Regions from separate parts of the Comamonas testosteroni genome, predicted to be linked through region 3. Evidence: riboswitches for the same ligand, from Rfam matches in the RefSeq annotation. Region 3 holds a riboswitch; each other region holds the start of a gene.

Region 1 (3,276 bases), 220 kb from region 3:
GCGACCACTTTCTGGCTTGAGGTTGGTGTTGCCATACGTCGGGTTGTAGAGCTGCGACAAAGTCGGGGCTGCATAGCTGGTCGCATAGTTGCCAAAGATGGTCACATTGCCAACTTGCTGATTGATCCCCACGCTCCCTGTTGTCTTGCTCCCCCAGACGTCGTACTTGTCATGACGAACCCCTGCGGCAAGAATAGGACCGGAAACGCCAACTTGGTATTCCCCGTTGGCATAGAGCGACTTGCGCTTATTCTTGCCCTGCAAGCTGCCATAAGCCCCCCACTGTGATGCGCTCGCATCGTAGAGCTCTGCGCCGCCAAGGACCTTGAATCCTTGACCCGCATACTTGAGGCTGTAGTTCAGCTGCTTGCTCTGATCCTTGTAGTTGGCAGTGCCGACAAAACCGCTGTCGTAGAACGGAACCAGCTCTCCCTGATTGAAGTAATTTTTATAGTCCAGAGAGAAATGATTCCAGGGGGCGGTGACATATCCCAGCAACCCGTCGTTGGGATCCGCGTTGGTACGACGTGTCTGCGTCCAACCAAGCTCCAAGCGTTGGCTGAGTTGCTCTGTGAGACGTTGCTCAAGATAGGCGCTAGCTGTGTCTGTGCGGCGATCGTTGTAGGCGTTGGGATCCGGAAGCTGCATGCCCCAATAGGCCGGGGCGCCGTTAGGACCCGTTGTGACCTCTTTCAGTTGGGCATAGTTAAAGCGATTCTTGTTATGTGTGAGGGCGATGCCGGCATCGATGGACTTTCCACGAAAATCAGCAGACGCTTGAAGTGTGGTGTCACGAGTACCTTCGTACTTCAGCAGACCATCGCTGTCAGTGTGAGACGCATATAAAGAGGTGCTCAGCTTGCCATCGGCAACATCAAAGGCCTGTTGAAACGAGGCTTTGGCCTTTTTCCAACCGAGAGAACCAGCTTCAACAGAGATACTGCGCTTGGGCTCGAGCGAACCACGCTTCGTCGTAATCGAGATGACTCCAGCAGTTGCGTTCGAGCCGTACAGAACCGTCTGTGGTCCTCGCAGAATTTCAATGCGAGAGATGGACGAAGGATCATATTGGCTCAGTAGGTTGGCCACATCTCCCGTGCTGGGCAGATTCATGGAAACCCCGTCGACCACAACCAACACGTTGGCAGAGCCAAAGCCTCTCATCTTGATGTAGTTGTACTGACCTGGGCCTCCGACTTGTTTGAACTCCAGCCCAGGCACACTTCGAAGAACTTCGGTGAGATCAGTGTACGAGCCGCGCTCGATCTGCTCCTGCTCGATGATGGTTGCAGCTTGCGTCAGCGTGAAAACATCTTTATCCAGCTTGGATGCTTCCACCAGCGTTTCCGCCAACTGGGTTCCGGCGGCATCTGAGCCGGAATCTCTCAAACTGGGCCGTTGCTGAGAGGATGGCGCAGCTTGTCCCGTGGCCTGTTCAGTTCCAGGAGAGCTTTGCGCAAACGCGAACGACGAGAGAAGAGGTGGAAGCAGTCCGAGCGCCGCAGCGCTCATCAATCTGGTTTTCATTGAGGTAGCAAGTCATAAGGCTTGCCGCCACCAGACAAACAGACAGCGGAACGCAGCCCATCGCATCGATGAGCTGTGTCGTCGAAGTATGAGCTTGTCAGGTGCGATGGGACCGTGAATGCGGAACTATCATGATGCGGCAAACATAAACAAAAAGAGTTTGTTTACGCTACTGCATCGGTAGACCCGTCCACTCAGAGCCCTCGCTCAATGGCACAGTAACGACTCGCATTGGCAGGTCTCCTGGCTCACACCGTCTTTGGCGCTGTGTGCCCCTTCCCGCCGAAATTGGCAGTGGTTATGGCAGCAGCTCGGTGCTCACAGTTGCGAGGACAGCCACGTATTTGCAACGTGTTCCCGTTTTCATTCCCTTAGAAAAGGGAAGCTCAATGCTGAAGCGGGATTCTACATGGCTTAAAAATTTTGTCTCCTCGCTCATTTAGACGATGTGGTGCAGCGCTCCCTCTAGGCAGGCTGAATCTCCCCCACTCCTGTAGACACTTCCGTGACTCAAGCCCCGGCGCGCTCAAAATCGTCGGGCCTGACTCCACCCAGATGACTGTGGCGGCGTGACCGGTTGCAGAACACCTCGATGTAATCAAACACATCGGCCAACGGATGAGACCCAGCGATAAATGGATTACACCTATCTATCTGAGCTCATCGCAACGGGCAAACGTGCGTTCACAGTTGACCTCATCAAGGCCCAATCGTTCACAGCGATGATGAGTACGATGTCGCCATTTGACATGCGTACTGATGGCTGATTCCTAATCGATGGCACTTTTGTCCGGAATGCTAGATCTAGCACAACCATCTCTGTCGAGCAGCGCTGTAACAGCTCCAGCCCTTCTGCTGTCATCCGTACGGAGCGGCTTTCGCAGTCCACGGGTAGGTACTGAGGGGGTCTACGTATTCCGGTTGAATTAACCGCCTGTGCTGGTTACGGCTGACAAGTCTGCGGGTCTTGACCGACTGAGTTCGGCCAGAAGCGGAATTCCAATACATCTTTCTGAGTGTCCGCTTCCAAGAGAATGTGTTTATTAACGTTGCGAGCGGATTCGTGACCGAGGCAGTAAACTCATGCCATCGTTACAATCTGCCAAGCTCTGCGCTCCCATCTCGGGATGAAAAAGGGAACACGTTGAAACTACGTGGCTGTCCTCGCAACTGTAAGCACTGAGTCCTTCACGAAAGCCACTGCTTTGTTCTCAAGGCGGGAAGGTGTGAATGGCGCCAAACACGGTGCGAGCCAGGAGACCTGCCAGTGCGATTCGTTACTGTGCCATCGAGCGAGGGCTCTAGGTGGACGGATAGCTCCGTTCAGTAGCGTAAACCAAGCGTTTTTCGTTTTGATGTTTATGTTTGCTGCCCCGGAGCCTCGTCCACATCTGGATCGAGTTGCCCTTTTCTTGCACAAAGACGATTGCGATAGCCCTGCATCTCACCAATGCTGGCCAGCAAGGCGGCGCTGCGCATAAAAAGTATTCTGGTTGCGGCAAGCTACTGACGTGCCACTCCATGAAATCAAAAATCGTTCACGCCAGCGCTCTGAGTCTGCTCCCCGCCCTGGTCCCCTTCAACGTGCTTGCCCAGTCAAAAACGACAGGGCTCCCTACATCAATACACATTGCTCAGGCAGAAAATGGCAGCCGCAGCAACGAGCCTGTTGCTGATACAGCCCCGGAAGCCGCAACACTTGGGGAGGTCTCCGTCACCAGCCGTCACTATGACAACGCAGTTGGAATG
Region 2 (3,276 bases), 220 kb from region 3:
CTGAAGCCGGTTGCGTTGGCTGACATCCGGCGCCTGGGCAGATCAATGAAGCCTCGCTCTTGTAAGTGACGAATCGCTGCAAGGCGAGCGGCAATGAGGGTGCAGTCATCCTTGAGGGCCCCCTTGGGGTGGCGGAAATGTGCCGTGGGTTTTTTGCTCAGAGGTTGGCCTGCTAACACTGGCGTTAGTGATAGATCGCAGGCAGGACATTTGCATCTAGCGTTTCCGTCGATGACTTCGGCATCGTGGATGTAACGTGGCTCGCCAGTGCGCGAATCATGTGCCCATTTCAGGGGTACGGAGTCAGTGTTGAGAGAGGCGCGCACTGACGCTGCGTGGGAGTTCACCTGCCAGATACTCGAATCTTGCGTCATTGGGATCTCCTAGTTGTGGGAAATTGATCCTTGCCTCACTTGTTGATGCTGGCCGTACGGCTCGCGGCGAATGCGCAGAAGGAAGCTCGGGATGTGTGTTCGCCACCGATGCTACAGATATTGACTGCTCTGCATTTAATCCTGATTGTCCCCCCGCCACCCGGGATTTGCCGCTCGCACTGACGGATTAAACCAATCGCGTCGCAATGTCTAATATCGACACCAGCAGTCATTGACCAAGCCAAGTTTGATGAGACTTTCAGCCTTGATCAGGCTCTCACGGCGACGCGCCGGACGACTGCTTCAGCCGGTATATGACCGTTGCAGAACGACCCATTGCAGACTTTTGATTCGCAGCGAGAAGCGCCTTTCTATACTTGGTGCTTTTTCACTTTGAATGAAACGCGTCATTCGCTCGTGAAGGATTTAGCTCCAATTTTTTCTCTGCGAGCCACCCGAACGTCAGCCCCAAACTCGCCCAGATCAATGCTTGCAAGCCCAGTGCTGCAACTCTGAAATCCCACAGCAAGGAGGCGGGGAAATCAACGGGAACCTCATTGATGGTTGGCAGTATCTGAAGACAGGTCGTAGTCAACACCAAGAAGAGGCAAGCGCGCAAAATCACAGCCTCCCATGAACCAAACCGTTGCGGCAATTTGCGCCCCGCATAAAGCGCTATGACCAACGCAGCCACACAAATGGCAATGGAGCCGAAAAACAATGCTGTGCGCAATTCGATCGTTCCACCTTGCCCAACCGAAGGTGGATTGGGTGGATATTTGATATAGGGGATCAACGCAATGCAGGTGAAGCCCAGCACGGCGAGGCTGGCAGATAGTGCCCTAGCGGAAAGTCGGCTCCAGCGGCCGTAAGCCATGGAGAAAACGATTGCAAATATCCCGCCTAGAGCCGATGTGAAAACGACGATGGCAACAAACAGACCAATGCCTGATTGCGTGTCTCTGCTCACCAGTTCTTCAGGCAAATAAGGGCGATGACTGTGCTCTTGCGTCTGTGCAGGACTATGGTGCGAAGAGGCATGGTCTTCATGACTAGCACCGGATGCCTCCAGCGCAATTGCTTGTTCAATCGATGACTCACCTACCAATTTTGCAAACGAGAAAGCCAACAGGCCCGCGACCAAGCCCGCGATCATGCCGCGCAGCAGTAGTTGTCTAATCATAGGAGCCCTCGGCTGTCAGTGGCAGGGGAAGCCTAGCAAGTGGCGGCCATCGTGCACAAATTCGTGCACGTACATACTGTTGAAGACGGCCAGCGCACCTTCTTCAATGCCGACAAAGTAAATGGCCAGCATGAAAAAAAGGCCCGCAAAAATGATCCAGGGCAACTGGTCACGGATAGGAAAAGAAATCGGTTGGACAACCGATGGCAGGGCAGAAACAGATGGCTGCATAAGAACTCCAGGAATACGCGTCCTAGGTAAGTCAGCGCAGGCTTGCAGCATTGCACTGACCCAGTGGGGTAGTTTCTCTTGGCAAAGGTCTGACTCGATGAAAGCAAAGCCCAAGAGCTTTCATTCACGTTACAGTGGCGCGACCGTGCTGGGTTTACACCAGCTTCTTTGACAAGAAAGTTCGCAAGATTCTACCGCCGCCTCATCCAAAGTATCGAAGATTCGCTGAGTTCAGTAGGAGCGCAAAAGCATGAGAACGATGCTCACACTGTTATGTGCACAGGTGCCTCCTGCATTGCGTGCAGGACACTTTCCTGATGACGATGGGCTCGATACGACTCAGCTTGCTGATGCTTCACTGAACTTATCTGGCCCGGAGCGGCATTCCGCGCGTGTCATTTGCAGTTCGTCTCGGGCCGCACAGCAAACAGCTCAAGCAATGGGCATCAATGACTATCAACTGGAGCCTGCCTTGAAGGAGGTGGACTATGGCCTCTGGTCTGGCGTCAGCCTCAAAGATATCGAACCTCAGTTGCTGGGGACTTGGCTGCGGGATCCATCCATGAGTCCTCCGAATGGGGAGTCGCTGGATATGGTGTGCCGCAGAACAAGAAGCTGGTTTGAAGCATCTCAACACCAGCAGGGCATGTCGTTGGTGTTCACACATGCCAATGTCATTAAGGCCCTGGTGTTGAGTGTGCTGGGTGCACCGATGACTGCAATGTTCCACCTGGATATCGCACCACTGAGTCTGACCAGACTCACCTGCCATCAAGGAAGATGGCAGGTTCAGTGCCTAGGCGTTCCTCTGAAGCATCAATAGTCGCAGGCCTGAGCAGATTTTGGATGAGCAGGCCCACTGCTCTTGCTTATCAGAAGGTAGTGCGGAACGTCACTCGCACGGCCCGAGGCTCACCTGGATGGACGATACGACCATCAACTGCGGTGGCCTCATTGGGCAAACGTGATCCGTAATAGTATTGAATGTCGTCAAACTTCTTGTTGAAGAGGTTGAACACATCCAGCGTCAGGCTCGCATCACGTCCCAGAATATCTTTCAAGCTGCGAGTCAGGCGCCAGTTGACCGTTGATACTGGTTTGGAGCGCACGGTGTTGTCTTCCACCAGCGCACTGCTACCCAGGTAGCGCCACTGAAGGCTGGTGGTCCATGGGCCCAAGTCACGCCAGGTTGCGGCGACAGAGGACACCACATCCACCGCGTTGGGGATGCGGTCGCCGTTGGTGAAACGTGCCTTGGACAGAGCCAGGTCGGCATCCAGCAAAAAATGCTTCCCAGGCGTCCAGCGGTTATTGATTTCCACACCGTGACGCCGGCTGGCAAGGCTGGCTTCAGTGGTTCCGGCATCACCAACATAGATCAGCTCTGACTTGGAGCGGAGATGCCAGTACGAAATCGATGTTTGCAGGTCGGTAATGGCCTCCGTGCGTGCACCGATTTCCCAGCCGCGAGAAGGAGCAATTCCGGGA
Region 3 (3,276 bases):
GCGCTGAGGCGGGAGCAACCCAGACAGAGCACACTTGTCGCTTGTACCGGCCTATCTTGGTGCAACGTCGCTCAGCTTATTTCTGAAATGTCAGAGCTCGGCTAGTGCTTACCGAACACCTTCTCCAAAGGGCTGCTCGCGTTCTGGGGCGTCGATGCCCTACGGCCTGACTTTGACTTGCTCATAAGCGCCAGATTGGCCGCAGTGAACTGTCAGAGTGCACCGTCCGAGATGCCGACAAGGAGGCAAAGGAGGGCGGCTGCCGAGCATGACCTCAGTCCATTAGGCAAGAAAAAAGCCCGCAATGCGGGCTAATCATCAATTCAAAACAGATGCGTAAGTTGTTGATTTCAATGACGTACAACTGCTTGGTTTTGTTTGGCCTTTTAGGCTGTTTTTATCAAAAAACCAACTGAATCAACAGCCCGTGGCGTGTAAAGGTGTCTGCAAATGCCACCGATTCGTCATCCTGAACCGGGGGTTCAGGTGGGCAAGAGCAACCTATCGTTGGGTTCATCTGACGCGAGACGATCACGCTCAATAGGTGATTTATCAAGCCCATGCTCGTTGAGCATTGGTTCAAGGAAATATAAAAACCGGCAGATTTGCAGACGGTTTTATTCTAACGGGTATTGGCAGTCGCGCGGAGGTCATGACTGCTTTGCTGCTGAGGTTACCTGATCAGAGCAGCCTGGCGTCAGCATCCAGTGCCTGATCGAGCTTGAGCACCAGTTGCTCGGCAAGCTCTTGCTGGCGCTGCAGTTCAGCCTGGGCGGCCTCATTGACCTCGGGGGGCGCGAACTGCTCCTGAGCAAGCGCCTGCATTTCAGCCTGGGCGTTGGCCATATGCGCCTGCTGGGCATCGCGGTCGAGCACATCGAACGCCATGTTGAGGGCTGCCAGCACTGCCACCCGCTCGCGTGAGCGGACCTTGCCGCTGTCGCGGATACGGGTCATCGCCTCGTCCACGCGGCGAACGGCTTCCTGCACACGTTCTTCTTGACCATCGGGGCAGGTCAGCACATAGCTTTGCTGCATGATTTGCACATCGATCTGCTTCATGGGCGTCAGTGGCGGGTCTAGTGATGGAGGGTGACGGCTGTCACTCTCCCTGGTTGGCGGGCAGGCGTTCGATCAATGCATCGACGCGCGCACGTGCGGCCTGCAGGCGCAGACGCAGCAAATCGCGCTCTTGCGTCAGAGCGATGACCTGATCGGTGAGCAGGGTGTTGGTGCGCTGCAGTTCCTCGTGGCGCACCAGCAGACGCTCTACGCGCTCGGCAATGAGATCAAGAGAGGGCTGGGTGGTCATAGACTCTGCCATTGTAGGTCTTGCAGTCCGTGGGTGAGTATAAATGTGCAGGCAAATTCGCAGTTTGCGCCAGAGCACGGCCTGCTTGACTGCCGCAGTCGGGAAACTGCAATATTTCTCTCAAAATCGTAGCGTGCTGCGCAAGTTCTGTGTGCCTCAAAGGCGTGTTTAAGGTAAAAAATCGTCACCTGAACCGCGCAAGGCTACTTCGAATGAAGGATTTGCGCCGCGTAGCGCTCATTACAATGGGCGCCTGTTGGTGCTCGAGGCTGCTTTCTGTGGTCTCAGTTCAACGGGAAGCAGGGAGGGGCTGGCCAGATGCACTGGCTCTCCGAACCTGCGCTGCCCCCGCAACGGTCGGCGAATGGAATGCTGCGGCATTCCGCCTTTTTCCCCATGGCCACTGGCGCTGCGCGCTGGGAAGGCCGGCAAGAGGATGATTCGCCTAGCCCGGATACCGGCCAACACAGTGGATGCGCGCGTCTTTTTCCGATAGGGGTGCTCAGCCGTTATTGCCCATAGGTCGACGGGGAAGTCGGCGGGGTTTTTTGCTTTTGTTTCCCCCTATGAAGAGATATACCTCATGCGCATATTTGGGCGCGCTGAACCTTGCCATCGCTGGTGTATTGCCTGTGACTGCTCAGGCTCAGGAAACCGGTGTCAGCGCACTGCCCGAAACCATAGTCACTGCCACGCGCTTTTTGGAACCGGCTGCCAGCCTGCCTCTGGGTGTGAGTGTGATTACGGCGCGGGACATCCAGGCCGCAGGCGTGAGTACTGTCAATGAGGCGCTGATGCGCCTGCTCGGCGTGGTCGGGCGACAAGATATGTATGGGGGCGGCGACTATGCCTTGGATTTGCGCGGCTTTGGGACTACGGCCGATAGTAACCAGGCGGTGATTGTTGACGGCATCAAAGTCAGCGAGGCCGACCTGGGCGGCACACGCTTGGCTGGGATTCCAATCGAGAGTGTGGAGCGCATAGAAGTGCTGCGCGGCAGCGGTGCGGTGCTCTATGGCGAAGGCGCTACGGGGGGCGCGATAGTCATTACGACCAAGGCCGGTGCGGGCAAGGGTCGTCGCAACACAGCCATGGTGCAGGCGGGCGTCGGCAACTATGGCTTGCGAGAGGCGCGCGCCAGCGCAACGCTGGTGGGCGGAGGCTTTTCGATGGATGTGTCCGGCACCAAGCGCAAGGCCGACAACCATCGCGACAATTTCAAGTCTGACTTCGACGGCATATCGACTACGGGGCAATGGGCCAACGACTGGCTGCGTGCAGGCGTGCGCTATGCCGAGGATTCGATGGACACCGGCTTGCCGGGCTCGCTGACTGCGGCCCAGTATGCGGCCAATCCGCGACAGACCAGCACTCCTTCGGACCATGGCCGCATCGACAACCAACGTACCACGGTGTTTGCCAGTGCCACGCTGGGCGAGTGGGAGTTGGCGGCCGATATGGGCCACCGCGAAAAGCAACTGCGCTATGTCGCGTCCTGGGGGGGCTATGCCTATGACATAGAGGCTGATAGCTATGCGCTGCGCGCCCGCCACTCCGCGCGTTTGGCGAGTATGGACAATGTGTTTGTCGTTGGCAGCGATTACAGCCGTTGGACGCGCGATGTGTTGGGAAACTCTGGATCGCGGTCAAAGGCTACTACGCATGCGTTCTACCTGAAGGATGATCTGACGCTGTCGGGGAGCCGCACCCGCCTGAGTTTGGGTCTGCGCACCGAACGGATCGAAAAGCTTTCGTCGTCGAGTACAGATGGTTTGTCCGATCGCCAAAATGCTTGGGAGCTGGGCGTCAGCCAACCTCTGGGCATGGTCTGGACTGCCTATGCTCGCGTGGGTCGCAGCTTCCGTCTGGCCAATGTAGACGAGTTCACTTTTACCAACCCCACGGTGGCTCTGCGTCCTCAAACTTCGCGCGATACCGAGTTGGGACTGCGCTGGGCGGGCGAG

The links. A riboswitch is a leader RNA that binds a small molecule or an ion and turns the genes downstream of it on or off. The one in region 3 is predicted to bind cobalamin.
Region 1: linked by a shared signal. The riboswitch ahead of F0P97_RS11615 (TonB-dependent receptor plug domain-containing protein) and the one ahead of F0P97_RS10580 (TonB-dependent receptor) in region 3 are both predicted to bind cobalamin.
Region 2: linked by a shared signal. The riboswitch ahead of F0P97_RS11600 (CbtB domain-containing protein) and the one ahead of F0P97_RS10580 (TonB-dependent receptor) in region 3 are both predicted to bind cobalamin.

Annotation. Positions count from the first base shown of each region.
Region 1 covers NZ_CP043568.1:2,542,940-2,546,215, reverse strand. Annotated here, with positions in the region: gene F0P97_RS11615 (TonB-dependent receptor plug domain-containing protein) at 1-1,527, opposite strand, end outside; cobalamin riboswitch at 1,743-1,933, opposite strand; cobalamin riboswitch at 2,621-2,811, shown strand; gene F0P97_RS11610 (TonB-dependent receptor) at 3,049-3,276, shown strand, end outside.
Region 2 covers NZ_CP043568.1:2,538,342-2,541,617, forward strand. Annotated here, with positions in the region: gene F0P97_RS11590 (hypothetical protein) at 1-374, opposite strand, end outside; gene F0P97_RS11595 (CbtA family protein) at 763-1,557, opposite strand; gene F0P97_RS11600 (CbtB domain-containing protein) at 1,573-1,788, opposite strand; cobalamin riboswitch at 1,851-2,002, opposite strand; gene F0P97_RS11605 (histidine phosphatase family protein) at 2,039-2,611, shown strand; gene F0P97_RS11610 (TonB-dependent receptor) at 2,661-3,276, opposite strand, start outside.
Region 3 covers NZ_CP043568.1:2,318,016-2,321,291, forward strand. Annotated here, with positions in the region: gene F0P97_RS10570 (cell division protein ZapA) at 682-1,062, opposite strand; gene F0P97_RS10575 (hypothetical protein) at 1,103-1,312, opposite strand; cobalamin riboswitch at 1,553-1,793, shown strand; gene F0P97_RS10580 (TonB-dependent receptor) at 1,945-3,276, shown strand, end outside.